2 regions of the Carnobacterium viridans genome follow, and region 1 is predicted to be linked to the other one. Evidence: predicted binding sites of a transcription regulator. Region 1 holds the regulator's gene; the other holds the start of a gene.
The links. Region 1 encodes NrdR, which represses ribonucleotide reductase genes. Its sites were predicted from a motif close to ACACNATATATNGTGT; they were not measured.
Positions count from the first base shown of each region.

Region 2: a site for NrdR is predicted at 7,231-7,246, ahead of nrdD (anaerobic ribonucleoside-triphosphate reductase). Genes of this name have one in related genera too.

Region 1 covers NZ_FNJW01000008.1:2,288,871-2,304,242, reverse strand. The annotation lists gene dnaI (primosomal protein DnaI) at 1-138, opposite strand, end outside; gene BLT48_RS12530 (replication initiation and membrane attachment family protein) at 141-1,589, opposite strand; gene nrdR (transcriptional regulator NrdR) at 1,611-2,081, opposite strand; gene coaE (dephospho-CoA kinase) at 2,244-2,843, opposite strand; gene mutM (DNA-formamidopyrimidine glycosylase) at 2,862-3,698, opposite strand; gene polA (DNA polymerase I) at 3,769-6,429, opposite strand; gene murC (UDP-N-acetylmuramate--L-alanine ligase) at 6,682-8,013, opposite strand; gene BLT48_RS12500 (DNA translocase FtsK) at 8,461-11,343, opposite strand; gene ytpR (YtpR family tRNA-binding protein) at 11,535-12,146, opposite strand; gene BLT48_RS12490 (universal stress protein) at 12,139-12,633, opposite strand; gene BLT48_RS12485 (thioredoxin family protein) at 12,667-12,984, opposite strand; gene pepA (glutamyl aminopeptidase) at 13,008-14,087, opposite strand; gene BLT48_RS12475 (PepSY domain-containing protein) at 14,265-14,603, shown strand; gene trmB (tRNA (guanosine(46)-N7)-methyltransferase TrmB) at 14,921-15,372, opposite strand, start outside.
Region 2 covers NZ_FNJW01000008.1:1,765,482-1,780,853, reverse strand. The annotation lists gene alr (alanine racemase) at 1-209, shown strand, start outside; gene BLT48_RS10040 (ABC transporter ATP-binding protein/permease) at 329-2,287, opposite strand; gene BLT48_RS10035 (biotin--[acetyl-CoA-carboxylase] ligase) at 2,497-3,483, shown strand; gene BLT48_RS10030 (biotin transporter BioY) at 3,513-4,043, shown strand; gene BLT48_RS10025 (YwbE family protein) at 4,138-4,347, opposite strand; gene nrdG (anaerobic ribonucleoside-triphosphate reductase activating protein) at 4,440-5,000, opposite strand; gene nrdD (anaerobic ribonucleoside-triphosphate reductase) at 5,002-7,203, opposite strand; gene BLT48_RS10010 (methylated-DNA--[protein]-cysteine S-methyltransferase) at 7,363-7,899, opposite strand; gene BLT48_RS10005 (tocopherol cyclase family protein) at 7,917-8,885, opposite strand; gene proC (pyrroline-5-carboxylate reductase) at 9,510-10,322, shown strand; gene tadA (tRNA adenosine(34) deaminase TadA) at 10,357-10,881, opposite strand; gene BLT48_RS09990 (helix-turn-helix domain-containing protein) at 11,005-11,868, shown strand; gene BLT48_RS09985 (hypothetical protein) at 11,937-12,320, opposite strand; gene BLT48_RS09980 (ATP-dependent Clp protease ATP-binding subunit) at 12,448-14,940, opposite strand; gene BLT48_RS09975 (CtsR family transcriptional regulator) at 14,965-15,372, opposite strand, start outside.

The sequences.
Region 1 (15,372 bases):
GTCTAATTTTTGGCGATTGTCTTCAATAAATTGCATGACATCTGGATCATCTAATACTTCTTGGATCAATTCCTCATATTTATGATTTAAATTACGCTCTTTAATCATTCGTGTCAGGCTTTCACCGATATCTTCCATCATTATTCACCTTCTTTGCCGAAATTTTGAATTCTTTTCAATCTTTCCATAAATGCTTTTTGCTCTTCTTCACTCATCGGCTTTTCTTCCAATTGATTATTTCCTTCTTTAGCCCAATCAGGAAGGGTCTCTTTTCTTGTCGTTGTTTGATTGCCATAATTTGTTTTGCCTCTGTTTTGCGTATATGATTTACTGCGACTTTCTTGTTGTTGTCGTTTTTCAGCATTTTCAGAATACATTTTTTTCACTTTTTGAATCGCTTCTTCAGGCGCAAGGACTTTCTCTTGTGCCCAATCATTTGCAATCTTATAGGCTAATTTTTGATCCAACGTTGGATTATTCCTTACCACTAGAATATAGTGAATCAAAATATTGATAACGGCCGTTGGCAAGTTAGCTTTTTTGACAATTTCTTCTAATGTCCACTCTTCTGGTTTTGTGACAAACCCACCTTTTTGATCTTTAATAGAATTCATAAAATCAACCGGACTTATTTGCTCACTCACTTCAATAACGGCAATGTCTTCTTTAGTTAATCCTCTTTTAGTTAGTTCTGTTTCGCGCATTTTCTGTTGGTTTGATTCTACTTCTATATCCTTTTCCACAACGTCTTTTAACGAAATGTTTTGTTGGTTTTTGTTGTGGTAATCATCATACGCTAATCTTTTCAATCTTTTTTCGTCAATTTTACCCGTTTCGATATCCGAAGCATTTAATACAAATTGTTGCATAGCTAATTCATCTAAGCCGTATAGCGTATGCAATACTAGGATTGTCTCTTCAATTTCTTTTGTAATCGAAGAACGGTTGATATATTGTTGATTTAATCCTGTATAAAAGAATTTCAAGTCAAATGTTTTAGGATCCACTCTGGGTCTAGTAGAACTTGTATTGCCAATATAAGAAACCGGTTGTTTAAGTAATTCTTTCTCTCTTTTTAGTAATTCTGCGTCAAATTGAAAAACATCCAAGAAAGACTTTGTGATCTCTTGAAACTTATTTTTATCTATAGTTTCTACAACAAAGCGATTTCTTAATTTTTTAAATTTTCGTTCTCCAACTTTTTCTAATAACAACAAACTCAATAAATCATCTTTAAAAAAGACGTCACTCGTTTGGGGAGCTTGTAATTCATAGACAATTAACTTAGTCGGACTTGTTTGAAGGTACGTTTTAATCAACCCTATTGCTTCAAGTTTAATTCTAGCTTGATACAACTCAGGGATACCAATATTTAACAAAGCTAGCAATTCAGAATGTAAGATTCCTTCACTCCAGTAATTCTCTTCTTCTATCTCTGTCCACAAAGTCATATAAAGACTGTATGCAGCATTTCCTACTAAAGGTTGATACAAAAAAGTGAGAATTTTTTGATCGATATCCGAAAGCAATGCCTGTTGTTTTACTAAAAAACCATCCTTGGGACTTAAGTTTTTCCATGGATATCCCAAAACAACTCCCACCTTTCTGTTTCAATTAATTTTTTTCAGTTTTTTTCTTTCAAATTCCTGTAATTCTTTTAAAAAGACACTCATATCTTTAAATTGACGATAAACACTAGCAAAACGGATATAAGCTACTTCGTCTACATCAGCTAATTTTTCCATAATATATTCTCCAATAATAGCAGAAGCAATTTCATTTTCGCCTAATCCTCTGATTTGATTCTCTACCTCATCAACTATCTTTTCGACTTGCTCCATCGCTACAGGTCGTTTTTCACATGAACGAATCAATCCTCTTAGAATTTTTTCGCGATTAAATTCTTCTCTGGTTCCATTCTTTTTAATCACTAACAGCGGTGTTTTTTCTACTCGTTCAAATGTAGTAAAGCGGAAATTGCATGCTTCGCATTCTCTTCTTCTGCGAATAGCACGCCCATCATCTGCTGGACGACTATCGACAACTTTAGAACCATTATTTTGACAGCGTGGACATTGCATGTTTATCATTCCTATCTTAAGTGTTATTCTTATTAACACTCTATTTGTACGCATTTATTTGCTTTATTATACCACACATAGACTAGAGTTAAAACCGGTTAAATAAGGAGTAAATTTGATCTATAAAAAAAGAACAAGCGAAAATACTTGTTCTTGCGTCTCTTATTTGGCTGTTATTTTGTCTATCCAATCTATAACTTGTTGTTTTGTATTTTCGGTTGACCCGCTATTGTCAATAACGCTATCTCCAAGAACAATTTTTTCTGAAATTGGGATTTGAGAGTTGATTTTTTGAATTGCTTCTTCTATTCCTATCTTATCCCTATTCATCAATCGATTGATTTGAGTCTCTTTGGTCGTAGCTACTACCATCACTTGATCCACTTCTTTTTCATAACCCGACTCGAATAAAAGCGGGATATCCAACACAAGAATCGCAGGGTCTCGTTTCAAACACTCTTCTTTTTGGTCCATCAGCCATTGATAGATGCGTTTAGATAAGATCACATTTAGCTTTTCTCTTTGTTTTTCGTCTTTAAACACAATTTCCCCTAATGCCGTTCGGTTTAACGTGCCGTCAGACAAAATAACGTGATCGCCAAATTGCTTTTTTATTTCACACAATCCTTCTGTTCCTGGTTTGACGACTTCTCTTGCTCCAAGATCTGCATCCACCACAGGAAATCCTTGTTCTTTAAATATTTTGCTGACAGTTGATTTACCCGTAGCAATACTTCCAGTTAATCCTAAGATCACAGTCATTCTATCGCCTCTTTTTTATTAATCAACACTTAATCGCTGGCACATAGGACAAAAATGAGTCCCTCTTTGTGCAACTTTAATCTTTTCGATGGGTGTACCACAACGAACGCAAGGTAGCCCTTTTTTACCATAGACAGACAAATTCACTTGAAATGAACCAGCTTCTCCTAACGCATTTTGATACGTACGAATAGTCGTCCCTCCCGCTTCAACTGCGTCACCAAGTACTTTTATGATGGCTTCGTGTAATTTAGAAACTTCAATTTTTTGCAAACTATTCGCCGTTCTCAAGGGATGAATTTTAGCTAAAAATAGTGCTTCATCTACATAGATATTTCCTAAACCTGCTACTATCTTTTGGTCTAACAACAGAGGCTTAATTGCTCTTTTTTTTGTTTGCAACGTCCTATAAAATATTGCTTTGTCAAAAGTTTCTACCATAGGCTCTGGGCCTAGCAACCTTATCCCAGTCGCAGTAAATTCTTCTCCTATTGGCACAAGCGTCATCCGTCCAAATTTACGCACATCCAAGTAACGTAGGTCTCTCCCATCCGCTAAATGAAAAACAACGTGCGTATGTTTTTTTAGAGGTGCTGCTGATTCTTCTACTTCATATTTCCCCTCCATCCGCAAATGCGAGACCAGTGCCCATTGGTTAAAACGAATAATAATGTATTTTCCTCGTCTATCAAATTCCATGATTTTTTCGCCCATTAAAATGCGTTTAAACTCAGCAGTTTCAATTGGTCCTGAAATAATACGATCCCAATACACCTCAACGGATTCTATCGTTGCTTTTAATACAAGTTTTTCTAACCCTTTTCTAACTGTTTCAACTTCAGGTAATTCCGGCAACGTATTTCTTCCTTTCTAGATAAAATAAGTGCTTCTGCTATTACTAATCCTAGCAGAAACACTTTCTTTATTATTTCGCTTCATACCAGCTTTTTCCACTGTTGCTGTCAACTTTTAACGGAACAGATAATTCTACTGCACCTTCCATAACTTCAGCCACTAATGCTCTTAGTTGTTCAATTTCTTCTTTTGGTGCTTCAAAAATTAGTTCATCATGTACTTGCAACAACATAGTTGCTTGCATAGTTGACTCTTTTAATTTTTCGTCCATTTTAATCATAGCAATTTTTATAATATCTGCTGCACTCCCTTGGATAGGTGTGTTGATAGCTGTTCTTTCAGCAAATGAGCGCAAATTGAAATTTCGAGAATTGATCTCTGGTAAATAACGACGACGTTGGAAGAGCGTTTCAACAAACCCTTTATCTTTTGCCTCTCTCACGATATCTTCCATATATTTTTTTACGCCAGGATATTTTTCAAAATACGTATCAATAAATTGCTGCGCTTCTTTTCGACTAATTCCTAAATTTTGAGATAAACCATAGTCGCTTATGCCGTAAACAATCCCAAAATTAACAGCCTTAGCTCTACGACGCATCTCAGAGGAAACTTCTTCTGGTGATCCAATACCAAATACGCGCATAGCCGTACTTGAATGGATATCTTGCCCCTCAATAAAAGCTTCCTTTAGTAATTTATCGTCTGAAACATGACCCAATACACGCAATTCGATTTGCGAGTAATCAGATGCAAATATTTCCCAACCTTCATGACTAGGAACAAAGGCTTGTCTAATCTTTCGACCTTCTTCTAATCGAATCGGAATATTTTGTAAGTTAGGATCAACTGAACTTAAGCGTCCCGTTTGAGCAATTGTCTGCATGTAGCGTGTATGAATTTTCCCGGTTTTTTTATCAATTACTTTCAATAAACCTTCTATATAAGTGGATTGTATTTTAGCAATTTGACGATAATCTAGAATATGCTCAACAATCGGAGCTTGTTCTCTTAATTGCTCTAAAACATCCACTGCAGTAGAATAACCTGTTTTAGTCTTTTTAATCACAGGGTAACCCATCTTCTCAAATAAAATAACGCCTAATTGTTTTGGTGAGTTCAAATTGAATTTTTCACCAGCTAGTTCATATACTCGTTGTTCAATATCTGTTAGACGAATGGCAAATTCTTCTTTCATTTCCATTAATCGTTTATCGTTTACTTTTACCCCAGTAAGTTCCATTTCAGCTAAAACGATGGATAAAGGCAGTTCCATTTCATTAAACAATTTGGTTTGCTCATTCTTTTCTAAGTTTTCTCCTAATTGTTTACTTAAGGTACGAATCGCTTTTATCTTTCTTGCAATATGATCGTATGTCACAGTCTTCTCTTCTGGAATAGCAATTTTTGCCCCTTTTCCATAAACACTTTCATCTGAGGAAACCTCATAATACTCATGTTCTGTAGCCACTTCCGATAGATCTTTACTATTGTCTTTTGTGTTTAGCAAATAAGAAGCCAATAGGATATCAAAGTCAATTGATGCGATATCCACACTTTGTCTCTTTAATGCAACATAGGTCCTTTTAGCATCAAATACTTGTTTTTGAGCTCCACTATCTTTTGCCCAGTTTTTAAAATCATCTGATGCAAAAACAACTTCTGGTTCCGCAACATAAATATGTTCGTCATCTCCCCATCCAATACAAAAAATAGGAGAAGTATGATAGTTGTCGCCTAATATTTCTACATAAAGAGCCATATTATTATTAAACATACTTTCTGTAATTTCCGTAACGATTGTATATAAAATAGCTTCTTTTTGACTATTTTGTTCTGCATCATATTCCGCAGTGTCAAGTTTACTTAAATGAGAATTAAAATCCATTTCTTTATAAAAAGAAATAAGTTTTTCCATGTTTGGTCCATTGAAACTCAATTCTTCAACGCCAACTTTTATAGGAGAATCGGTATCAATAGTCGCAAGTCGTTTACTTAGTAGTGCTGTTTCTTTTTCATTTATCAGATTTTCTTTCATTTTACTTTTCTTTAATAAATCAATATTTTCATAAATTCCTTCTACTGATCCATACTCTTTCAATAACTTAAGAGCTGTCTTTTCGCCAATCTTTGTTACTCCTGGTATATTATCTGATGCGTCCCCTGCTAAACCCTTCATATCAATGATTTGAAGCGGGCTAATACCCATCTCTTCATAAATTGATTCAGTTGTGTACCCTTTTAACTCACTAACACCTTTTACAGTAATGTCAACTCGGACATTCTCTTTTGCCAACTGTGTTAAATCTCGATCACCAGATATAACTACTACATCATATATTGTTGGATCAACTTTTGTGGCCAAAGTTCCAATAATATCATCTGCCTCGAAGTTTTCTAATTCATAATGTCTAATCCCAAATCCATCCAACAACTCTCTTAGATAAGGCATTTGTTCTGAGAATTCTCTTGGTGTCTTTGATCGACCGGCTTTATACTCATCAAAGAAACTATGGCGAAAGGTTGTATTTCCAGCATCAAAAGCAACCAAAACATGTGTTGGCTTTTCTTTTGTTAATACACTATCAATCATATTATGAAAACCATATAATGCATTCGTGTGTAAACCGTTCTTATTTTTCATTCTTTCTAATTGTGAATGTAATGCAAAAAAAGCTCTATATGCAACACTATTTCCATCAATCAATACTAATTTCTTTTTCTCATTCATCATAAAACTCCTTTAGCTGCTACTGTTTTAACTCATTTAGTCATCTAATAACTTCTTTTGAAAGCCTTACTTATCGTTACTATTTTAACAAAAAAGCAGAAGGATAGCGAACTTGATTATCCGATCTACAATTTCTCTAGTCTTGTAACTCTTGAGTTTAGTTTAGCACTTTTCAGATAGTCTGGTAATTAAAATAAATTTGGATAAAAAGACCAAAAGCTATGGTTAATTCCACAGCTTTTGGTCTTTTTTCTATTCTTTTGTTAATGCTGAATGACTTAGCAATGTCTCGTATGCTAGTTCAAATTTTTGAACATCTCCAGCTCCCATAAAAATAGCAACTGCATCATGATGGTCTAACAATGGTGACATATTTTCTTCGCTTAATATTGACGCACCATTATCGATTTTATTAACTAAATCTTGTATCGTAACGTCTCCTTGATTTTCACGTACTGATCCAAAGATATCACATAGATAAATAGAGTCAGCTAAATTCAACGATTCCGCAAAATCACTCAGCAATGCGACTGTTCGAGTAAAAGTATGTGGTTGAAAAATAGCAATAATTTCTTTATCCGGATACTTTTGACGAGCAGCATCAATTGTTGCACGAATTTCAGATGGGTGATGTGCGTAATCATCAATGATTACCATGTCCAACATTTGTTTTTCGCTAAATCTACGTTTAACGCCTTTAAATGTTTTTAAATTTTCTATTACGCCTTCTTTATCAATATTTTCATATTGGCAAATAGCAATTACACTAAGAGCATTAAGAATATTATGTTTACCAAACGTTGGAATCTCAAAATGTCCATAAAACTCATCTCTTACATAAACATCAAATGTAGAACCTGTAGTTGAACGAGTCATATTTTTAGCTTGAAAATCATTATGATCTTCAAAACCATAATATAAGATTGGTACATTAGCTTGGAGTTTTTGTAACTGTTCGTCATCTCCACAAGCCACAATAGCTTTCTTCACTTGAACTGCCATTGACTGGAAGGCATCAAAGACGTCACTAAGACTGCTATAATAGTCTGGATGATCAAAATCAATATTTGTCATAATAGCGTAATCCGGTTGATAAGCTAAAAAATGACGACGGTATTCACATGCTTCTAAAATAAAGAAGTCTGCATCAGGTACTCCATGACCAGTTCCATCTCCGATTAAGTAACTTGTGCTTTTAAGTGGACTTAACACATGGGCTAATAAACCTGTTGTACTTGTTTTTCCATGTGATCCTGTAACTGCAACACTAGTAAATTGACCAATGAATTGTGCCAAGAAATCATGGTAACGAATAACGGTTAAGCCTAATTCATTAGCCGCAACTATTTCTTCATGAGTATCTGGGAAAGCATTTCCCGCAATAACAGTTAATCCTTGATGAATATTTTCTTTGTCAAAATTTAACATTGGTATTTTAGCTTCTTCAATATTTTTTTGTGTAAAGAAATATTTTTCAATATCCGATCCTTGAACTTTAAATCCCTTATCGTGCAAAATTAAAGCTAGAGCACTCATACCAGAACCTTTAATACCAACAAAATGATAAATTGTTTCTTTTTTCATTACTTTATTTCCTCCATATTCGTAAATTCAGCCTTATGCTTTTTGAATGGTTATGTTTGAGAGAGACTATTTAATGTATCCTATTCCAGTACGTTCTTTAATGTTAGTATAGAACGATGAGTTAAAAAAACCATCTTTGTATTTCTCATTAAAATAAGATGATTCGTTTAGTGGTAGTTAAAAAAGACAAAATTACAACGAAATTAGTATACCATGAATTAATTTAATAGCACACTTAAAAACTCGTTTTCCTCTGACTCTTAGCAGAATGAAATATTGTGAACGGATTCAACTATACAATTGTCATAATTTTTTAATATTTTTTTTGCAAATGACATGTTTATTTCTAATTAAGAGAGTAAACAAGACATAAAACGACCTCCAAAAATCAGTATTTTGGGAGGTCGACTTACGCGAAACCTGTTTTTCACTTTTCAGTAGAATTATTTATAAAAACTTTTCTTCGTAATCAGCTTTTGTCAAAAATACTTCTCGCGGTTTTGATCCTTTGTGACCAGATATAAAATTTTCATTTTCTAGAGATTCGATTAGATTGGCTGCTCGATTAAATCCGATTTTGAATTTTCGTTGGAGAGCAGATGCTGAAACCTGTCCTTCTGAAACAATGAAAGGAAGGACATCTTCAAATAGTTCATCTTTTCCCTCTACTGATTCTAATTTCATCATCAGTGACTCGGGTTCAAATAGATAATTTGCGGATCGTTGGTCTTTCACGTGTTTAACAATACGCTCTATTTCTTTTTCAACATACGTTCCCTGCACACGAATTGGGCGTCCTGATCCATTTTCTTGGAACAACATATCTCCTCTTCCAAGTAGCTTTTCAGCTCCACCTGTGTCTAAGATCGTACGTGAATCAACTTGACTAGATACCATAAAGGCTACCCTAGTCGGAATATTATTTTTTATAGTTCCTGTAATGACATCCACACTTGGGCGTTGTGTAGCAACAATTAAATGAATTCCCGCTGCTCTAGCTTTTTGAGTAATTCTAGCAATTGAATCTTGTACATCGTTGCTAGCCACCATCATCAAATCAGCCAATTCATCAATAATAATGACAATATAAGGCATCTTCAACCCAAAATCTTCATGTTCTTCTGCTTTTTCATTAAAGCGTTGAATATTTCGAACTCCTGCAGCTGCTAGTTTTTGGTAACGTTCTTCCATTTCGTTTACTGCCCACTTTAAAGCTTCACTAGCTGCTTTAGGTTCGGAAATGACTGGTGAAAGGAGATGGGGAATTTCATTATAAGGAGCTAACTCAACTGCTTTTGGATCAATTAAAAGCAATTTCACTTCACTTGGTGTAGCTTTATACAGCAAACTTACTAAAAGTGAATTGATAAAAACACTTTTACCTGAACCTGTTGCTCCGGCAATCAAACCATGAGGCATTTTATCGATAGTCGAGACAACTGCTTCACCTGCTATATTAACTCCAATTGCAACCGTTAAAGGAGAATGACTTTCTTTAAACTCTTTACTTTCCATCACTTCTGATAGCATCACAGGTCTTGATTTTTTATTCGGAATTTCAATCCCTACCGAACTTTTCCCAGGAATCGGAGCTTCTATACGAATATCTTTTGCCGCTAGCGAAAGTTTTAAATCATCAGATAGATTCGTAATTTTGTTAACTTTTACACCACGCCCTAATTGAAGTTCAAATTGAGTAACTGCTGGCCCAATCGTCCAACCGATTACTTGAGCATGGATATTAAAAGCATCTAAAGACTCATTTAATATTTCTGCTTGTTCTAGAACCCAATCGTCAATTGCATTTGGTTCAAGTTTTACAGGTCGAAGCAAAAGGTCTACTGATGGAAACTTATAATTTTCATCATATATTTCTTCTGTCATTTCCAACAAAGGAGTGATAATTTCACTATTCTTTTCTATTTCATCTTGGTTTGACTCTTCTAAGTTACTGATAGAATTATTTTCTTCAATTACTTCGGTAAAAGTGGTATCCAGTTGTGTTTCTGATTGTGTTTCTGATTGTGTTTCTGATTGTGTTTCTGATTGTGTTTCTGATTGTGTTTCTGATTGTGTTTCTGATTGTGTTTCTGATTGTGTTTCTGATTGTGTTTCTGATTGTGTTTCTGATTGTGTTTCTGATTGTGTTTCTGATTGTGTTTCTGATTGTGTTTCTGATTGTGTTTCTGATTGTGTTTCTGATTGTGTTTCTGATTGTGTTTCAATGAGTTCTTGAGATTGTTCTAGTTTTTCAGTTTGTTCTAAATCATTAGTTGGAAAAGTTTGTTTATCTAAATAATTCATTCGACTTAGCGCTGCCATAAGTTCCATATTTTCTATTTCTTCAGCACTTTGAACTTTAGTTTTACTAGAAATGCGAGTTGATTTAATAGAATTTTTTGCTTTTGTTGCCAAAGTTTTTCCTTCACCAAAATACCTTGCTACATTTTTCCCGCGATTAAGTCGAATATTTTGCTCTTCTTCAATCATGCCAGCTAAAGAACGAGATAACCCACGCTTTTTCTTTGCAGAATTTAACGAGCTCTCAACAACTATTGATTCAGAATTACTAGTAACAACTTCTGTAATTTCCTCAGTTATTTCTTGTGCGGGTACTTGTATTATCCCTACTTCTTGTACCGTTTCTACTTCTGGTAATACTTCTGCTTCTTGAATCACTTCTTTTTCTGGTAACACTTCTGCTTCTTGAATCGTTTCTTCTTCTGGTAACACTTCTACTTCTTGAATCACTTCTACTTGTTTCTCTCTTGTATGTACAAAAGATTGGTTTGATTCATTTAATAAATACTCTTCAAATAGCAAGAAATCTTCTGATTTCTTTTTTAACTCTAAAAGAATACTTGTGTAATTGGTTTCTTCACTTTTCTTATTAGATCTCTCTTGAAATCCATAATAAGGAGACGGAATCTTTTGAACTTTAAAAGGAGTCGAACTTCTCCCTTCTTGAAAAGGAGTAGCTGCATGTTTTAACGATTCTTTTGAATAAGTTGTTTGTTTAATTCTTTTCTCAAATTGTTTTTTTTGTTTTTTCAATTCAAGTTGTTTCTGTTGTTCCTCTTTCCCAATGGTTGAAAGATAGTTTCTAACAGAAATATTATCTTTTTGAAATGTTGTAAAATCAATCCTAGAATTTTTCTTTTCATTTTTTATTACTTGTTTGGTTGGTTGATTATCCTTATTTTTTAATTGGGAATTCTTAATCGACTCTTCCTTATTCGGTGCGTTCTCAACATCACGATAGAAAGGAAATTTAAATTTTTTTTGGCGATCTTGATTTTTTTCATAACTAGGTCCATCATATTTGGGCATGATGACCCTCCTTTCCTGCCTTACTACGAATCTTAGTTTACCATAAAAAATAGCGCGATTATAGGTGCTTTCTTTAAGAAACATACGATATCTTTTCAAAACAGACACAAAAAAAAAGACATTACCAAAAGCCCACTTTCAAAAAAAAATTTTTTGTTTTTTGAAAGTGGGCTTTTGGGTCTTTTTTTTAATTAAATCAATTGAAATTGTTCGCCTGTTACGGCTGAATCTGGCAAAACTAAAATACCTTTTTGTTTCGGAAGATCTGTTAAGTTTAACTCTCGAGCTGAACAAATCATGCCGTGACTTGGTTCTCCTCTTAACTCTCCATCCCATATAGCCATTCCGTTAGGCATCAAAGCACCTACTTTAGCAACAACAACTTTTTGGCCTTGAGCAATATTAGAGGCTCCACAAACTATTTGAAGTATTTCTCCATTATCTACCTCAGTTTGCGTAATAGATAAATGATCCGAATCAGGATGTGCCGCACATTCTTTCACTTCTCCGATGACAAATTTTGGAGATTCATCTGACTCCAAAGTATCAGAAAATCCTGCTAAAGCAATTTCTTCATTTAAACTGCTTACGTGTTCCTTAGTCAAAATTACTTGCCCCGTTCCCTCAATAGTAATAAATCGAGAACTATTGAAAAAATTATAGCCAACCGTTTGATTGGTTGCTTCTTTAAAAATACGAACAACATCCTGATTTTTTTCAAAACTTTGTTCTTTAGGTTCACTATTGTCTAACATAACAATAAGAGTGTCCCCAATACCTGCTTTATTATAAATACTAATCATTATTAACTTCCTCATCTTGTTTTTTATTTCGTACAACTAGAACGTCACAAGGAGCGTTGCGAATAATATGTTCACTCACGCTACCCATCATCCATCTTTCAACAGCATTCATACCCGTTTGTCCAACTACAATCAAATCTACATGGTAATCATTTGGTATACTTTGAGTTAATTCTTTTCTTGGAGCACCTTGTACCATGATTGTTTCAACATTTTTCAAATGATGTTTAATAGCTGTTTGTTTATACTCTTTCAAAAGATTTTCCATTATTTCTTTGTCTGTATCAATTCCGATTGCATCTATAGCCGTTATACCCGCAGTATCTATCATTCCTAAAGCATAAGAGTTTACATCAAAAACGTGAGCAATAATTAATTCACTATTGTTTCTTTCTGCTATTTTAATAGCCTTTATAAGTGCGTTTTCTGAAGATTCACTTCCATCTACCGCAATCAGTATACGTTGGTATTGTTGTGTATCTAACATAATCACATCTCCTCTTATCAATTTAGCAACCCATTAAAGTGTTTCTATAAACTGCTCTATTTCTTCTTTAGTTTTGCGGTCTTTGTTTACAAAGCGTCCAATCTCTTCTCCATTCTCAAATGCCACAAAACTAGGAATTCCAAAAATAGACAACTCGCCACAAAGATCAATAAATTTATCACGGTCGACTTCTACAAAATCAATTTCAGAATGGTTTTCGACTATTTCAGGCATAATAGGTTTGATAAATTGACAATCTCCACACCAATCAGCCGTGAAAAAGAAAATCGTTTTTCTTTTACTTTCTTTAACCATTATATAGAATTCCTCAATAGTATTTAATAATTCCATTTTCTTACCCTCTTTCTATTCCATTAATTATTTTTCATAATCGTTTCAAAGGTACTACGATCTAGAGTCCGTGCAACTTGCACAACCATCTCTTTTGCTGCTGCATAGTCATCTATATGAAAGACCGTTTGATGTGTGTGGATGTAACGAGCACACACGCCAATGACCGCACTTGGAACTCCATTGTTCATTTGATGAGCTGCACCAGCATCTGTACCGCCTTTAGAAACAAAATATTGATACGGAATATTGTGTGTTGTTGCAGTATCCAACAAAAATTCACGCATTCCTTTTAAAGTAATCATTCCTGGATCTTGGATTCTTAATAAAAAGCCTTCTCCAAGATGACCAAACTTAGTTTTATCTCCTGTTAAGTCATCCGCAGGTGAACAGTCTACAGCAAAAAATAAATCTGGTTTAAATTGATGAACCGCTCCCTTTGCTCCTCGCAAACCGACTTCTTCTTGAACATTAGCTCCAGCAATTAGTGTATTCGCCAGCTGCTCACCTTGTAGTTCTTTTAAAGCTTCAATAACAACCGTTGTACCATAACGATTATCCCAAGCTTTGCTTAAAATCTTTTTACCATTAGCCATTTTTATCGTTTCCACGTCAGGCACGATTGCATCTCCTGGGCGTACTCCAAATGCTTCAGCTTCTTCTTTAGAATCAAAACCTGCATCAAATAAAATATCAGCAATGTCTAATTTGCTCCCAGCTCCATCTTTACCTCTCAATAAGTGCGGCGGAACAGAGGAAGAAACACATGGGTAGTCGCCTTTAGCAGTTTGAAGTGTAAACCGTTGTGCTGAAACTACATATGGATTCCATCCCCCTAAAGGTACAACTCTAAATAATCCTTGTTTTGAAATGCTGGCTATCATAAAACCAACTTCATCCATATGAGCTGCTACCATGATTTTCGGAGCATTTTCTATTTTACTTTTACGGATTCCAAAAATACCTCCAAGACCATCTTGCTGAATTTCATCTACTAATGGAGTCATTTCTTTACGCATAATATCACGTACACGGTGTTCAAAGCCACTTGTTCCTTGAGCTTCAGTTAATTTCTTGATTAAATCGAATGTTTTATCTTCCATAAGTATTTCCCCATATAGGTTCTTTTCCTTCAACCTATATGATCTATCCCCCTTATAACTCTATTTATTCTATTATACCTTAAATCGAATTAATTTTAAGAAGGAATGCTTTAATTTCATTTATTTTTAAACATGGTATACTATAAAAAAATAATATTAGATTGGGGAGTTTATTAAATGGTATGTAAAACAAAAGAAACAACACCATATATTTTAGCTGGCGCCTTACTTCTTGGAACTGGATTAACTTGCGGTTATTTCCTTCATAAACTAATCACTGCAAAAAAAACAATTCATGGAGATACCATTTTAAAATACGTTAAACAATTATTTTTAAAAGAAGGTCCTATAGAAGGTTCATGGATAGAACTACAAAAAGTACCCTTACAAAAATTTGCGCTTAAAACTGATGTTTATTATGGCGGAATTTCAAGAATTGAAGAAGACCAATTAATTCAATATGAATTTATTGCAGATGCTTACACAGGTAGTATCTTAGATTTATACCGTATTTAATAAGAAAAACTCTTCGCCAAATGGTGTTGAATAGAAGAAAACAACATTTCTTCTGGAATAGACGAGTTTGCTTGTGGAGAGCCATGGAACCATCTGAAGCCAAGGACGTCTTCAGACTTTCAAGCCTCAAACAAAGCTTAATCGCTGAAGCGCTAACGCTTTATAATTCGCATTGAATTCAATACATGGCTACAAGCAAAATCTATTCCTCCAGAATTTTCGTACCATTTTTTTAACTAAGCTATCAACACTAAAAAGTATAAAGCCATAAGAAAAAGCGTTGAACCCAGAATAGTTTCTGGGTTCAACGCTTTTTCTTATTTGATTTTTTTAGGGAATTTTGCTACTACACGATAAATCCGACTGCCTCTTGAAGAAAACTTTTCTTCATATTCAGTCCTAACATTTCCTTCAAAGTCACTCTCATGTAAGTTTAACCATACTTGTTCAAGTGTCATGCCATACTTTGAAAAACTGCTCAATGAATATTCAAACAACCCTTGGTTATCTGTTTTAAAATGAATTTCACCTTCGGATACAAGGATGGTCTCATAACTTTCTAAAAAGCTCTTATACGTTAAACGTCTTTTTTCATGACGTGTTTTTGGCCAAGGATCAGAAAAGTTTAAATAAACTTGGTCAACTTCTCCTTCTGCAAAATATTGAGTTACAGAACCCCCATTAACATGTAATAATTGAAGATTCGGCAATTGTTCCTCGATTAATCTATCTAATGCTACAACTATGACACTCATCTGAAGTTCAATAC
Region 2 (15,372 bases), 520 kb from region 1:
TAGATCTTACTGAAATTGATCCAGTCTATTTTGATAACGAAATCGTTCTTTTTGGAGATCCTAAAGATAACTGCATTTCAATTGGCGAAGTCGCTGCACAAATGAATACAATTCATTATGAAGTTGCTTGTTTAATTGGCAAAAGAGTGCCTAGAGTATACCTCAATCACAATAAGAAAACAGCTATTGCTGGTTTGATTCACTATTAGCTAGCTATAAAAATAAAAAGCCTAGTGCATACTGTTGATTCACAGTATGCACTAGGCTTTATTTGGTGGTTTTATACCAGCGTAGGGCTGATTATTCTATTTCTTTTACCACTGTCATCTTAGTCTCTTCTTAGTGACTCTACCGGATCTAATTTGGCTGCTTTTGCTGCAGGCATTAAACCGGCTACCATACTGATGAAAATACTCAGCACAATACCAGACACAGCATACATTGGTGTCAAATCAATGATATCAATTTCGAAGTAGTTTGTACTTACAGCGTTAGCAGCTAGTGATAATCCCCAAGCAATGCCAACTCCAAACAGTCCGCTAAATAAACCAATTAAGAATGATTCAGATACAAAAATGCGGCGAATGTCTTTTTTACGCCCTCCAATTGCTTTGATGACCCCAATTTCTTTTGTACGTTCAACTACACTGATATAAAGAACAGTTAAAATCATAATAGCTGATACAATTAACGAGATACCAGCAACTCCTGCTAGTACATACGTGAAAATATCCAACATTTGACTAAACGTATCAGCCAATGCTTCTGTTGTTGAACCCTTATAGTTTAAATCCTCAACTTCAGCTTTGATAGACTCTGTATTAGCTGCATTATCTGAAACAAGGTAAACGATATTAGGATCTAGTTCGCCACCAGCTTCTTCTACAAATGATTTTAAATCTTCATAGGTCAAATATACCGCGTCTAATCCTCCTTCAGAACCATAAATACCGCTGACAGTCATGGTTAGATCAAGGGACTCTTCATTAACAATTGTTTCTACCTGAATATCCTGTCCTACAAGATCTTCGCCTAAAGTATCCGCCATGTTTTGAGTGATCACAACTTCGCCGTCTTTAGGCAATGATCCTTCTATAATATCTGCACTAGTAATCATGGAAGAAACAGTTGTTACACTCATAAATTGAGCAGTGTTTTCATCAAACGTTGCTTTGTTTGTTCCAATAGAAAAATTGGTAAAGCCCTCTTCAACAGCCTCTACATGATTAATTCCAGCTAGTTCTTCAATATTTTCAGTTTCAAATGATGCTGCGCTAGATAACCCTAACATAGGATTTTGATCTTGTATTTCATTTATATCTGTCTGATTTCCTGTTTCTTCATCTGGCATATGAACTTCACTAACTAACGGATTCACTTGACTATTCATGGTGTCCGTTAAATAGGCGTTTACTCCGCTACCTAGAGAAAGCATCAAAATAACACTCATGATTCCGATACTTCCACCTAGTGCTATCAAAATATTACGAGATAACTTTTCTTTCATGTTTAGCAATGCTAATTTCATTGCTCCAAACAAACTCAAATTCTTATTACGGTTTGGTTTGCTCGTTTTGTATTTATTGTCTGTAACAGTTAGGGTATTTTTTACTTGATCATTGATTACTCGTCCATCGTCAATCGTCACAACTCGACTAGAATAAGCTGCTACTCTTTCAGAATGGGTTACCATAATGACAAGTTTTCCATTTTCGGCAATTTCTTTGATCATTTCTAAAACTTGTTCCGTTGTTTCTGAATCCAATGCTCCAGTTGGTTCATCTGCAATAATAATATCTGGATCATTCACTAACGCACGAGCAATAGCTACACGTTGTTTCTGTCCTCCAGATATCGCATCAGGTTTTTTGTATAATTGATCTTGCAGGCCTACAGCGCTTAAAATTTCCTTGGCTCTTTTTTCGCGGTCTGCCTTCGATACGTTCGACAGCGTCATTGCTAAAGTTACATTGTCTAGAACCGACAAATGTGAGATCAGATTAAAACTTTGAAATACAAATCCGACTTTTTCTTTATGGTACTGTACTAAATTTTTTTCAGAATACTCGCCGATGTTGTCTCCATCAACAACAATTTCTCCTTGAAAATCAGAATCTAATCCGCCGATTACATTCATCAGTGTCGATTTTCCACTACCTGATTCTCCAATGATGGAAACCAATTCCCCTTTTTCAAAAGACAAATTAACATCCTTCAATGCTTGAAATGTTTCTCCACCACTAATTTTATAGGACTTATTCACGTGTTTTAATTCCATTACAGGCATTTTTATTCTCCTTTAATTCTTGTATGTTTTATTTTTTGTAGAATGTTCTAATATTACTACTTTTGTAACGTTTAAACAAGCATTACTCCTCCTTTTTACATCCTAAATGAAATAAATAATTCCAACTACCCTTCCCATTGTTACCTTTTTAATTATTTTAAGTTGACAATTGGTTTTTAACCCCTTATACTAAAAAAAGAGGTGAACTGATGTCTACAAAATTACGCATTCTTTCTTTATTAGAAGAACAAAAAGGAAACAGCATTTCTGGACAATCCTTAGCAAATAGCTTGGGTCTATCAAGGACTTCTATTTGGAAAGGTATCAAAGCTTTGCAAGAAGAAGGGTATATTATTGAAGCGGTCACAAATAAAGGCTACCAACTTTCTTTAAAATCAGATATTATTTCTACTGATGCGATTCAATCTTATTTACAACCTACATTACAACATTTTCCAATCTACCCGTTTAAAACAATTGATTCTACAAATAGTGAAGCTCGAAAACTTGCCATGCTGGATTCTACACATCAAGGACTTGTTGTATCTGAAGAACAAACAAACGGACGAGGACGACTAGGTAAATCATTTTATTCGCCTAATCAAACTGGAGTATACTTGAGTTTTTTTCTAAAACCTAATTTAAATATGGCCGATGCTGCTCTTGTTACTACGGCAGCGGCTGTGGCTGTTTGCTTAGCTATTGAAAAAATAACCACTAAACAACCCCAAATTAAATGGGTAAACGATATCTATCTTGATGAAACAAAAATATGTGGGATTTTAACAGAAGCTGTCTCCGATTTCGAAAGTGGAAAAGTAGAGACATTGATTGTTGGTATAGGGATAAATGTTAAAGAACCTTCCACTGGTTTCCCAGATGAGTTGACTACTATTGCAGGATCCCTTCTTTCTTCTGCAGAAACAGAACATTTTGACCGAAACCTTTTAGTGGCTGAAATTATGAATCATTTCTATGACATTTACCAAACTATTGAAGATCGTTCTTTTCTGGATGAATATAAAAAGCGATGTTTTGTGATCGGCAAAAAGATAACATTTAAAGAACGCAAACAAGAATTTGAAGCTATTCCAATTGATATTGATTCCCAAGGAGGGCTAGTAATCCAAATGGCTGATGGCCATCAACGGACGTTGTCTTACGGAGAGATTGTTATGAAAAAACCATTCCACTAATTTATTGGTGCAATTAAAAGGAGACTCATATGTCAAAATTAACTATACGAGAAATAACTTTTTGCAGTCTTATGGCAGCATTAACTTATATTAGCAGCTTTATCAGTTTACCTTTAGGGCCAGTCCCGTTTACATTGCAAACTCTATTTGTCTTGTTAACAGGTCTGATTTTACCAAAACGAGCAGCTGTTACAGCACAAGTATTGCATTTATTTTTAATCTTGATCTTTAAAGGATTTCAATCCTTTTTAAGTCCTAGTTTTGGATTTGTACTTGGTTTTATTATTGGAGCTTATGTGATGGCTTGGTTTTTAGAAAGCAGAGGATTTACAACAAAATCTGCTATAGGAGCTCTCCTCATTGGTTCAAGTATTTTTTATTTGTTTGGCTTACCTTATATGGCTCTTATTGTAAGAGGTTATCTTCATTTGACAATGAGCACGAGTCTTATTTTAAAAACCGGATTTTTATTATTTATTCCAGGAGATATCCTTAAGGCTGTTTTCGCTTTTCTTATTGGTTCACGTTTGCAGCCTTTTGTGCGCCGACTGCCCAACTAATTGGAAACAATAAGACAGTTTAAGTAACTATTACATAAACTAAAAAGGGTACCAAGAATGTCTTCACATTCTCTTGGTACCCTTTTCAGCTTGTTTATTTAGTCTCATCTGTTACTATTTTTTGCACGCGACCAACTTGGTCTCCTTCTTTCAACATCACTTTAATGCCATGTGGATGCTGAGCACTATTTGTTAAAATACGTTTCACATGTCCTCTAGTTAGTTTATTCGTGCGCTGATCCTTTTTTAAAACAATATCGACTAATCCATCAATTTTAATATTCGCTCTTGATTTTCCATCCATTGCTATCCGCTCCTTTAACTAGTTGTAGTGTAGCACATTCTCTTCATTTCATGCTACTTCTCCCCAAGATAAAGGATATCTCGCTTCTCTATTCAAATAAACTGATTTTCCCATAAAATAACTTCATTCTGTTTCAATGATGCTTGTACATCAATAATGCGCTGATTTGAACTTCCTCTAAACTGTAAGGTCAAATCTTTTTTTGCCAATTCAAAACGTCCATCTACCACAACATCTAGCAAAGAAAGCAATTCTATCTTGTCGTCAGATTCTTGCATCAATTCTTGCCAAGTATATCCTGTCCATGACCAGATATCTTTTGTTTCACCATATTCTGAACGAATTCTTTTGGCTAGTGGAACAGCTACTTGAGTATTTAAAAATGGCTCTCCACCTAAAAGCGTTAAACCTTGGACGTAAGGTTGTCGTAAATCTTCTATAATGATATCTTCCAGTTCTGTTGTATACTCAAACCCGTATGCAAAATTTTGAGCGATTTTGTTGTAACATCCTTTACATGCAAACAAACATCCACTCATATACAAACTGCATCTCACACCTTCTCCATCAACAAAGTTAAACGGTTTATAGTCTGCGATTCGGCTTTGGCTGTAGTCCTTAGCCAGCCACTCTTTTGGTTTAGGATTTCTCATATTATTTCTCTTCCTCATTATTCGGTATATGTTTCACACGAGCTAAGATTTCTTTATGTCTTCCGTGAACCATTGGTCTAGCTTGAGGATTACCTAGATAGCCACAGGTTCTTTTTACAACGTCACACGTTTCTGGATTTGTATTGCCGCATTCAGGACATTTAAATCCTCGTTCAGTTGGATCAAAATCGCCATCAAATCCACAATCGTAACAATGATCAATTGGCGTATTGGTTCCTAGGTATCCAATACGATCATATGCGTAATCCCAAACGGCTTCCAACGCTTTTGGATTCTGTTGCATATTTGGGTACTCACAATAGTGAATGAACCCGCCAGAAGTAAATTCTGGATAATCTTTTTCAAATTCAATTTTTTCGAATGGTGTTGGTTTTTTGCGAACATCATAATGAAAACTATTTGTATAATATTCTTTATCTGTAACATTCTCTATTATGCCAAACTTTTTCGTATCCAAGCGACAAAAGCGATCGGTTAAACTCTCACTTGGAGTTGAATACACACTAAAATGGTAGCCTTGTTCTTCTCCCCACTTATCTGCGTTCTGTTTCATTTTTTTGAGGATCATTAAAGTAAATGTTTTAGCTTCTTCATTCTTTTCCCAATTGGGCCCAAAAAATACCGTTGCTGTTTCGTATAATCCGATATACCCTAAAGATACCGTAGCACGTTTGTCTTTAAACAAGTCATCGACCTGAGCATCTTTTTTGAGTCGCTTTCCAAAAGCTCCATGCTGATATAAAATGGGTGCATTTTCAGGTGTAGCTTCTTTTGTCCGTTGAACACGATAAACTAGTGCATCACGACAAACCAGTAGTCGTTCATTCAATATCTCCCAAAACAAATCTACATTCCCATTAGACTCCAAGGCTATACGCGGTAAATTCATGGTAACCACACCTAAATTCATTCTCCCAGAGTTCACTTCATTTCCTTCTGTATCTATCCATCCTTGTAAAAAAGAGCGACACCCCATTGGAGCTTTAAAACTACCCGTTAAGGCGACAATTTTATCGTACATCAAGACATCAGGATACATTCTTTTCGTTGAACAAGTTAAAGCTAATTTTTTCAGATCGTAATTCTTATCTTCCGGATTTAAATTAACCCCTCGTTGAAGCGAAAACACCAGCTTTGGGAAAATAGCGGTTCTTTTTTCTTTGCCTAACCCATTAATGCGCACAAGTAAGATGGAACGCTGAATTTCTCTTTCAAACCAATCTGTTCCTAGGCCAAATCCTAATGTTGTAAAAGGTGTTTGACCTTGAGATGAATAAAGCGTATTGATTTCATATTCTAAGCTTTGCATTGCATCATAAATATCTTTTTTTGTTTTGTCTTTTGCATACTGCTGCTGTTTTTCTTCACCAATAATCCATTCTTTAGCTGTTTCTAAATGTTTCTGATAATTTAAACGGCTGTATGGAGCCAACACTTCATCAATTCGGTCGGCACTACATCCGCCATATTGACTAGAAGCTACGTTAGCAATAATTTGAGCCATTTGAGCTGCAGCTGTTTGGATGGAACGAGGACTTTCTACATCTGCATTTCCAATTTTAAATCCATCATTGAACATACTTTTAAAATCAATCAGACAACAGTTTGTCATTGGGGAATAGGGTTGGTAATCTAAGTCATGATAATGAATATCTCCTTTTTGATGAGCATTAGCTACATGATTTGGTAATAGTTTAAGGCCAATAGATTTAGCAACCACCCCAGCTGTTAGATCTCTTTGCGTATTAAAGATATTGCTGTCTTTATTCGCATTTTCATTAACTAGAGTTTGTTCTTTGCGCAATAGATGGTGTATAGCGTAATTGATATCCGTTGACTGACTTCTTTCCAAATCACGACGAGACCGATAAAGTAGATAAGCTTCTGCTAAATCATGTTCGTGAGCCTCTAATAAAGTATGTTCTACGATACTTTGAATTTCATAGATCTTGATATCTGCTGAAAACCGTTTTGTAATTTCCTCTTTTACTTTTGTGACAATTCCATTTAATACTTGCACCGTTTCTTTATCTGTCTCTTTTTCTAATGACTGATGTGCTTTCAACAACGCCAAAAAGATTTTTTCTTCCTTAAATTCAACTTCACGGCCATCTCTTTTCAACACTTTAAGCCCCGTTTTGTTCAACGTTTCACAAATATTCACACTCTTTTCATAACTCATACGTTTACACCCTCTTCTTTCCACTAAATACTACATATAGTATTTTTAAAAAATATACTCTACATATAGTATATACGTAACTTGCAATTTCGTCCATTCTTTTCATGGATCGAAAAAAAAGAATCATACATTGAAAATTGCATGATTCCATAGTTTAGATTAGTTCATAGTGGGCCTACTTAAAGCAGTTTTTTCTAGCATCAATAATTTTTCTTTCATCTCTACTGTTCCTCGGTACCCAGATAATTTCCCATTTTTGTGAATCACTCGATGACAAGGAACGACAATCAACAATGGATTTCTTCCTATTGCTGTTCCTACAGCTCGATAAGAACCCGGCTGTCCAATTTGAGCAGCGATTTCTCCATATGATTTTGTTTCGCCATATGGGATGCCTTTTAAAGCTCTCCATACTTTTTGTTGAAAAAGCGTTCCATCAACATCTATCGGAAAAGTAAACGTGGTTCTAGATTCCGTAAAATATTCCATGAGTTGATGATGATATATCTCTAGTTTTATGTCATCTTCAATTAAAATGGCCTTTGGGAATATTCTTGCGATTCCTAATTCCAGTTCACTCAAGGGTTCGTTTAAAGATCCTACAAAACACAGTCCATTTTCAGTTGCAGCTAAAGAAAGCGTTCCTAGTTCATAATTAAAAAAATGATAAAAGATTTTCTTTTTGTCGCTTGTCATTTTTCCATCCCTTTCGTTTAAGGTTCTACTATTTCTATACCTGCTAATTTACTAAAATCTTGGTACACGGTTTGACTTTTCTTATCCTTCAGAAAAATTTCAACTTCGCCAGATAAGCCTTCTTTTATCACTTTAGTCATAATGCCCTCTTTTGGAGCAATCAATTCACCAGCAGTTGTGATAGTGCCTTTGATAGTTAGTTCAGCTTCTTTATTTTCAAGAAAAATAGTTATTGTGTCACTTTTTTGATCTTTTATTGAAATTTTACTGTTATTGTATGTTGCAAATCGGTACTCTTTATCCTTTACTACTAGAGCACAGATAAATCCTTTAAATGTTATCACATGAAATGGAATATGTGCTACTGAAAAAAAGAGACTAGTACTTGGATTTTTAAAATGATTGGATTGTATCCATGTGTATTCCTTTGGAAAAGAAGTACCCCAGTCTTTTTCAATGTAGCCTTTCCCCATCGTAAAATCAATTTTTTGATTATTTATATTCAAAAAACCTTTTAAAGTATGATTCATACTGATTACACCATGGTAGCACTCCATTTTTGGAATATAGGCAAACCCACCCATAATGGAAGGGGAAAACACAGTCCTTTTTATGTCTTGAAAATCATTTAATGTTAATTTTCCTTGGATAGTTACCTGTTCATCCTTGAGTTGGATCGACACAAACGATTCTGTGAATGTATTATCTCCAATTTGAACTGAAAATGGTTTGTGTTGGTAGTTAAATTCATCTAAACGGTACCGAATATACCCTGTTTTTGTAACTAGCTCATTTTGTTCACTTAACGTTACATAGATATATTGGATAAAACTATGCTCATCACCTTTAACTAAACTCACTCCTGGAATAAAACTGATACTGACTTTTTCGTCTATTGAAACTTGTTTATAGTACCAGCCCTCAAAATAGTTCTTTTTGGTTAACGTGCCTTGAAAAAGAATTGGATTGCGTATCTTGTCAAACATCAGCTAACCCCCTACTTCTGCTTCTATACCTGTATATTATCATACTATTAACTACTAATAAAATTCTACTTAGCTATTGTAAGGGATAGATAAAAAGGCTTTATGCTTCTTAGTGTTGATAGCTTAGTTAAATTAATGGCCGAAATTTTTGGAGGAATAAGATTTGCTTGTAGCCATGCATTGAATTCAATGCGAATTACAAAGCGTTGGCGCTTCATTGGGAGTGTGACTAAAAGCGTTTAGACCTGAATCTTCTAACGCATACCTTATCTCTAAGCGACTGAAGCCGCAAGAGCTAGGGCAACTGGAGCGAATAAGCGCAGTATGGTCAACGACCATCGATTATTACATAGAAGCACTGTAGGCTTGTGCCTAAGTGTATCATGTCTGTACGTAGCTAAAGCAACTACAGCCATGACAAAGTGGACGTCAGGACTGCTCTTTGAAACACGTTCTAGAATAGAGCAGCTTGAGACGATTCCATGGCTCTCCACAAGCAACCCCGTCTATTCCAGAAGAAATTTTATTTTCTTCTATCAACACCATTTGACGAAGATACGATAAAACAATTTCTCTATCTATGGTAAAATATACAATGAAAATGAAAATGGAGGAGTGTTGACTATGAAAGTAGGATTCATTGGTATTGGAAATATGGCTGGTGCCATTATTAAAGGAATGATACAAAATGGACATACCTCGAATCAAGATATTTATGTACACAATACAACTCCAGAAAAATTAACGCAGTTTACTGGTGAAACTGGAACACAAGCTTGTTCATCGAATAAAGAATTAGCAGCAAAAGTTGATGTGTTAGTACTTGCAGCTAAACCTAATGTTTTTCCATCTATTTTAGCAGACATAAAAGAGGAAATTGCTGCTCATCAACCAGTAGTGGTTTCTATTGCTGCTGGAACCACACTTCAAAAGCTATCCGACTTATTGAATGAAGGCCATCAAACGCCTATCATACGAGCAATGCCAAACCTAAACTCACAAGTTGGTGAAGGGATGACTGCCCTTTGTGGAAATGACTATACTACTCCGGAACAGTTAGCATTCGTTTTAAATATGTTCCAAGCGATTGGCGAAACAATTGTATTACCTGAAAAGGACTTTAGTACCTTCACAGCGATTGCTGGGAGTTCACCCGCATTTGTCTTTTTATTTATCGATTCATTAGCAAGAGCCGCTGTAAAAAATGGAATGTCTAAAGACGTAGCAACTAAAATTGCTGCTCAAGCTGTTCTTGGAAGTGGAAAATTAGTATTAGACAGTAAAGAAACACCATGGAATTTGATTGACCAGGTTTCTTCTCCTGGTGGAACAACCGTTGAAGGGATTCTAACCTTAGAAGATACTGGTTTTATATCTGCTATCACTAAAGCGACTCAAGCAGTCATTACAAAAGATCAAGATATGATGCAACAGTAAACTCATTTAACACAAAACAGACGGTAACCTTGTATTATACTTGGTTACCGTCTGTTTTGTTTTGTTTAGCTTTTCTTTGTAACTTTTCTTCTTTTTTACGCTTTCTTAATTCTCTGAAAAAGTTGCTTAGCAATTCGCCGCATTCTTGTTCTAAAAGACCTGATTCAATTTGAACTTGATGATTAAACCGTTCATCCGTCAGTAAATTCATCAATGTGCCCGCTGTACCACCTTTAGGATCACTAGCTCCATAATAAAGCTCTTTTACACGAGATAATATCATTGCGCCACTACACATAGGACAAGGTTCCAATGTCACGAATAACTGAGTTTCTTCCAATCGCCAATTCCCTAAATTTCGATTGGCTTCTTGAATAGCTAACATTTCAGCGTGTGTCGTTGCATCATTCGATTCTTCTCTTCTATTGTGTCCACGACCAATGATTTTTCCATTTAATACAACGACTGCACCAATGGGAACTTCTAATTTTTCTTTGGCTTTGTAAGCTTCTTTAATCGCTTCTTGCATAAAATACGCTTTATCTTCTGTGGTTAACATCTTCCCATTCCTTTACCTGTTCTTTTCTTTATCATAGCATAATTTATCTACAAACTTATGAAAAAAATGATAGAATAGCACTATAGACTAATTGTAATGGTTTTCATTTAAAGGAGTGCTTTTATGAATTTTAATCAGTTTAAATCTATTTACCCGTCTGCCTTTTTAACCGATGACACAAAAAATGATCCGAATTATTTAACGTTTCCTTACGATAATCAATGGATTCACTTTGATAAAAAACAATTAACCTCTTCAGAAATAAAATTACTTTACCTTGTCTTTAACAAAACGGTTTCTAACGAAAATACAGGTAATCCGCAATCAAAATGGTCGGACTTTTTATTAGATGATCAGCTGCACTTGCCTGTCGAAACCGGAGTTTATCGAATTATTCAATTTGATATTAATAAAAAAGATACACGATTTGATAAGAAACTATGGCTAAGTTCTTTTAAAAGCTTTTTTAAAGATGTACAAGAGGCTTTTTTTATTAATGATCACTACGGGCTATTGATCCACCGTTATTCAGATTATTCAATCACCCAAGACGAAACAATTGGGATTTTACAAACCTTAGATGATGATTTTTCTACTAAAACTAGTGGCTATATCGGGCAACATTGGCCCATTTCTATAGACTTCAAACGTTTTTTTAAAGAAGAACAAGCGATATTTTTTAATCAACTGAAAGGAAACAAACAAATCTTTTCATTACCTGATGTTGCTCTTAGTTATTATGCTTCAGATGCTCTCTCAAAAAGTTCTATTATCCAACACTTAAAAAAAGACCTGATCTCACATCCAGAGACTAAAGAATTGATCACCGCCATATGGTTAAACCAAGGAAATATTAGCTTGGCAGCAAAATATCTTTTTATCCATCGAAATACTTTGCAATACCGGTTAGATCGTTTCTATGAAGAATCCGGTTTTTCATTAAAAAATAGAAATGATTTACTTCTTTGTTACTTATTAACAATCTAAAAAGAAGACTTTTGCGTAAAGCCATAACTTTACGCAAGAGTCTTCTTTTTTATGAATGAAAATTTAGTTTATTTTTTTAATTTATGTTTTAAATCTTTTTTATGGTGTTTAAGTTCATGTTTCCAATCCTGTTTTTTTTCCATGAAAGCATCTCTAAAATCACTAGTCGTGTCTTTGAAATGATCTCCATAAGAGCTTACGCTACCTCTTAAATCTGAAACCTTGTCTACGACACTCAATAAGTTTGCTACTTCCATATCTGATAAGTCATCTACAACAGTCATTGCTTTTTCGTTTCCTTTTAATTTTTCTTTTACAAAGTATCTTGCTCTTTTACGATTGATTTTAGACTCGATTTTTTCCATTGCCATGTTTGAAGAAGAAACAATAATTGCTCCCACTGCAACGACTGTTCCAACTCCTATTAATAAAGCTTTCGTTGAATTTTTCATGAATAGCCACTTTCCTTTCGTCATTTCTTTATTTTCATCATAGCAGAAAGAAAATTAAAACACGAATAAAAACATCTACTATCTTTAAGAGATAGCAGATGTTTTTATTTTCTTGTTAACAATCGAATTATACGTTCTCACTGGTAGCCAACAATTTTTCGTTTGCTTTTTTTGGATCTTTTACTGTAATCCGAATCGTTCCTTTTGAAGCACCTATTGTGACTTGATCACCAATTTTAACTCGGCCGCTCAATAACTCTTCACTCAATCGATCTTCTACTTCTTTCTGAAGTGCACGACGAATTGGACGTGCTCCATACTCAGGATCATACCCAGCTTTAGCAATCACATCAATAGCCGCTTGAGTGATTTTGACTTCAATATCCATATCTTTCAATCGTTTAATAATGGTATGTGCCATTAATTTAACAATTTGAGTTAAATCTTCTTTTTCTAGAGAATGGAAAACAATCGAATCATCAATCCGATTGATAAACTCAGGTTTAAACGTTTTTTTCAATTCTTCCATGATTCGTTTTTCCATAGCTGAATGGTCTTTTTTATTGCTTGCTGTACCAAACCCAACAGCTTTTTCATCTCTTAATGCTGTTGCGCCTAAATTAGATGTCATAATCATTACCGTATTTTTGAAATCAACTTTTCGTCCTTTAGCATCTGTTAAATGACCATCATCCAAGACTTGTAATAGAATATTAAATACATCCGGATGAGCTTTTTCAACTTCATCAAATAGAATAACGGAATAAGGTTTTTGACGAATTTTCTCAGTTAATTGACCACCTTCATCATAACCTACATATCCGGGAGGTGAACCAATTAAACGACTCGTACTATATTTTTCCATAAACTCAGACATATCTACTCGAACTAGAGCTTCTTCATTTCCAAACATAGCTTCCGCAAGTGCCTTAGCCAATTCTGTTTTACCGACACCTGTAGGTCCTAAGAACATAAATGACCCAATAGGACGGTTTGGATCTTTCAAACCACTTCTAGATCGTCTAATCGCTCTAGAAACTGAACCCACAGCTTGCTCTTGTCCAATTACACGTTTATGCAACACTTTTTCTAAATTCATCAAACGGTCTGATTCTTTTTGTTCCATTTGATGAATTGGAATACCTGTCCATAAAGCGACAACTTCCGCAATATCTCTTTCCGTTACTTGTAAAGAATTTGAAGCAGCTTTTCCTTCTTGTTTTTGAATGAAACTTTCAATCTTTTTACGCTGCTTCATTTCTTTTGAACGAATTTTTGCTGCTTTTTCAAAATCTTGTAATTGAATAGCTTCTTCTTTTTCTTGTATTAAAGCTTCTAAATCTGTAACTGCAGCTGCAACTGGCGAAGGTTTACTCGATACATCTAATCGTACTTTCGAAGCTGATTCATCTATCAAATCAATGGCTTTATCTGGTAGTTGTCTTGATGTAATATAACGCGATGAGTACTTAACAGCAGCATGTACTGCCTCATCTGTAATTTCAACGCCATGATGTTCTTCATAACGAGAACGTAAGCCTAACAATATCTCTTCAGCTTCTTCTTCTGAAGGAGCATCCACATGAATGGGTGCAAACCGTCTTTCTAGAGCTGCATCTTTTTCAATATACTTTTGGTATTCATCTAAAGTTGTTGCCCCAATCGTTTGCAACTCGCCACGAGCTAATGCAGGTTTCAAAATATTAGATGCATCGATTGCACCTTCTGCTCCACCAGCACCAATTAAAGTATGCAACTCATCTATAAATAAGACAACTTCGCCATCTTGATAAATCTCATCAATCACTTTTTTCATTCGTTCTTCAAACTCACCACGATATTTTGTGCCTGCTACCAATGAACCCATATCTAACATCATTAACCGCTTATTGGCTAATGCAGCGGGAACTTCTCCATCAATAATCTTTTGCGCTAAACCTTCTGCAATCGCTGTTTTACCAACACCCGGTTCCCCAACTAAAACAGGATTGTTTTTTGTTCGGCGGCTTAAAACTTGGATAATACGTTGGATTTCCTTGTGACGACCAACAACTGGATCCAGCTTCCCTTCTCTTGCGACTGCTGTTAGATCACGAGCTAGTGAGTCCAAAGTAGGTGTACCGGCGACTTGTTTAGCAGTTGGCTTGGCTTTTCTTCCTTTACCATTTGTTACATCACTCAAACCGATTTTTTTCAATACGATTTGACGAGCTTTATTTAGATTAATGTCTAAGTTGTTTAAAATCTTAGAGGATAAAATATCTTCTTCACGCAATAATCCTAACAATAAATGTTCTGTGCCAACAAGGTCTGAGCCCATACGCCTTGCTTCATCTGTTGCAAACGTAATAGCTTGTTTGGCTCTTGGCGAATAAGGAAGAATCGCATTTTTAGAAAGATACTTCATCGTTCCATAACCAGTAAAGTGTTCAATTTCTTCACGAATATCCATTTCAGTAACAGAAAATTGTCTCAACGTTTTTCCTGCGATACCATTTTGCTCCATAATCAATCCTAAAAGAATGTGCTCAGTTCCTACAGAATGGTGACGAAATCCTTTTGCTTCTTCTTGCGCCATGATTAAAACCATTCTTGCTTTTTCAGAAAATAATTCATCCATTCATTTCGCCTCCGTTTTTATACTTTACTCATATTTTAAATTGTTTAAAAAAGCTATTAGTAATCTAGCTCTTAATTCATTTTCATCTGCTCCGCTAGAATTCAGGAGTGACTTTTCCATTACTGCTAACATGATATTTGCCTCTCGCTTAATCAACATTTCAGATTCAAATAATCTTTCTATAATAGAATATGCATTCTTTTGAGAAATTTTTTTTCCAATAATATCGATCATCATATCCAGCATTTCAGCTTCATCTAACAATTTCACTTTAATGATTCTTATATACCCGCCGCCACCACGTTTACTTTCAACTAAATAGCCTTGTTGTACCGTAAAGCGAGTATTTATCACATAATTTATTTGAGAAGGAACACAATTAAAGCGATCTGCCATTTCACTCCGCCTAATTTCGACTTGTTCATCTTGGCC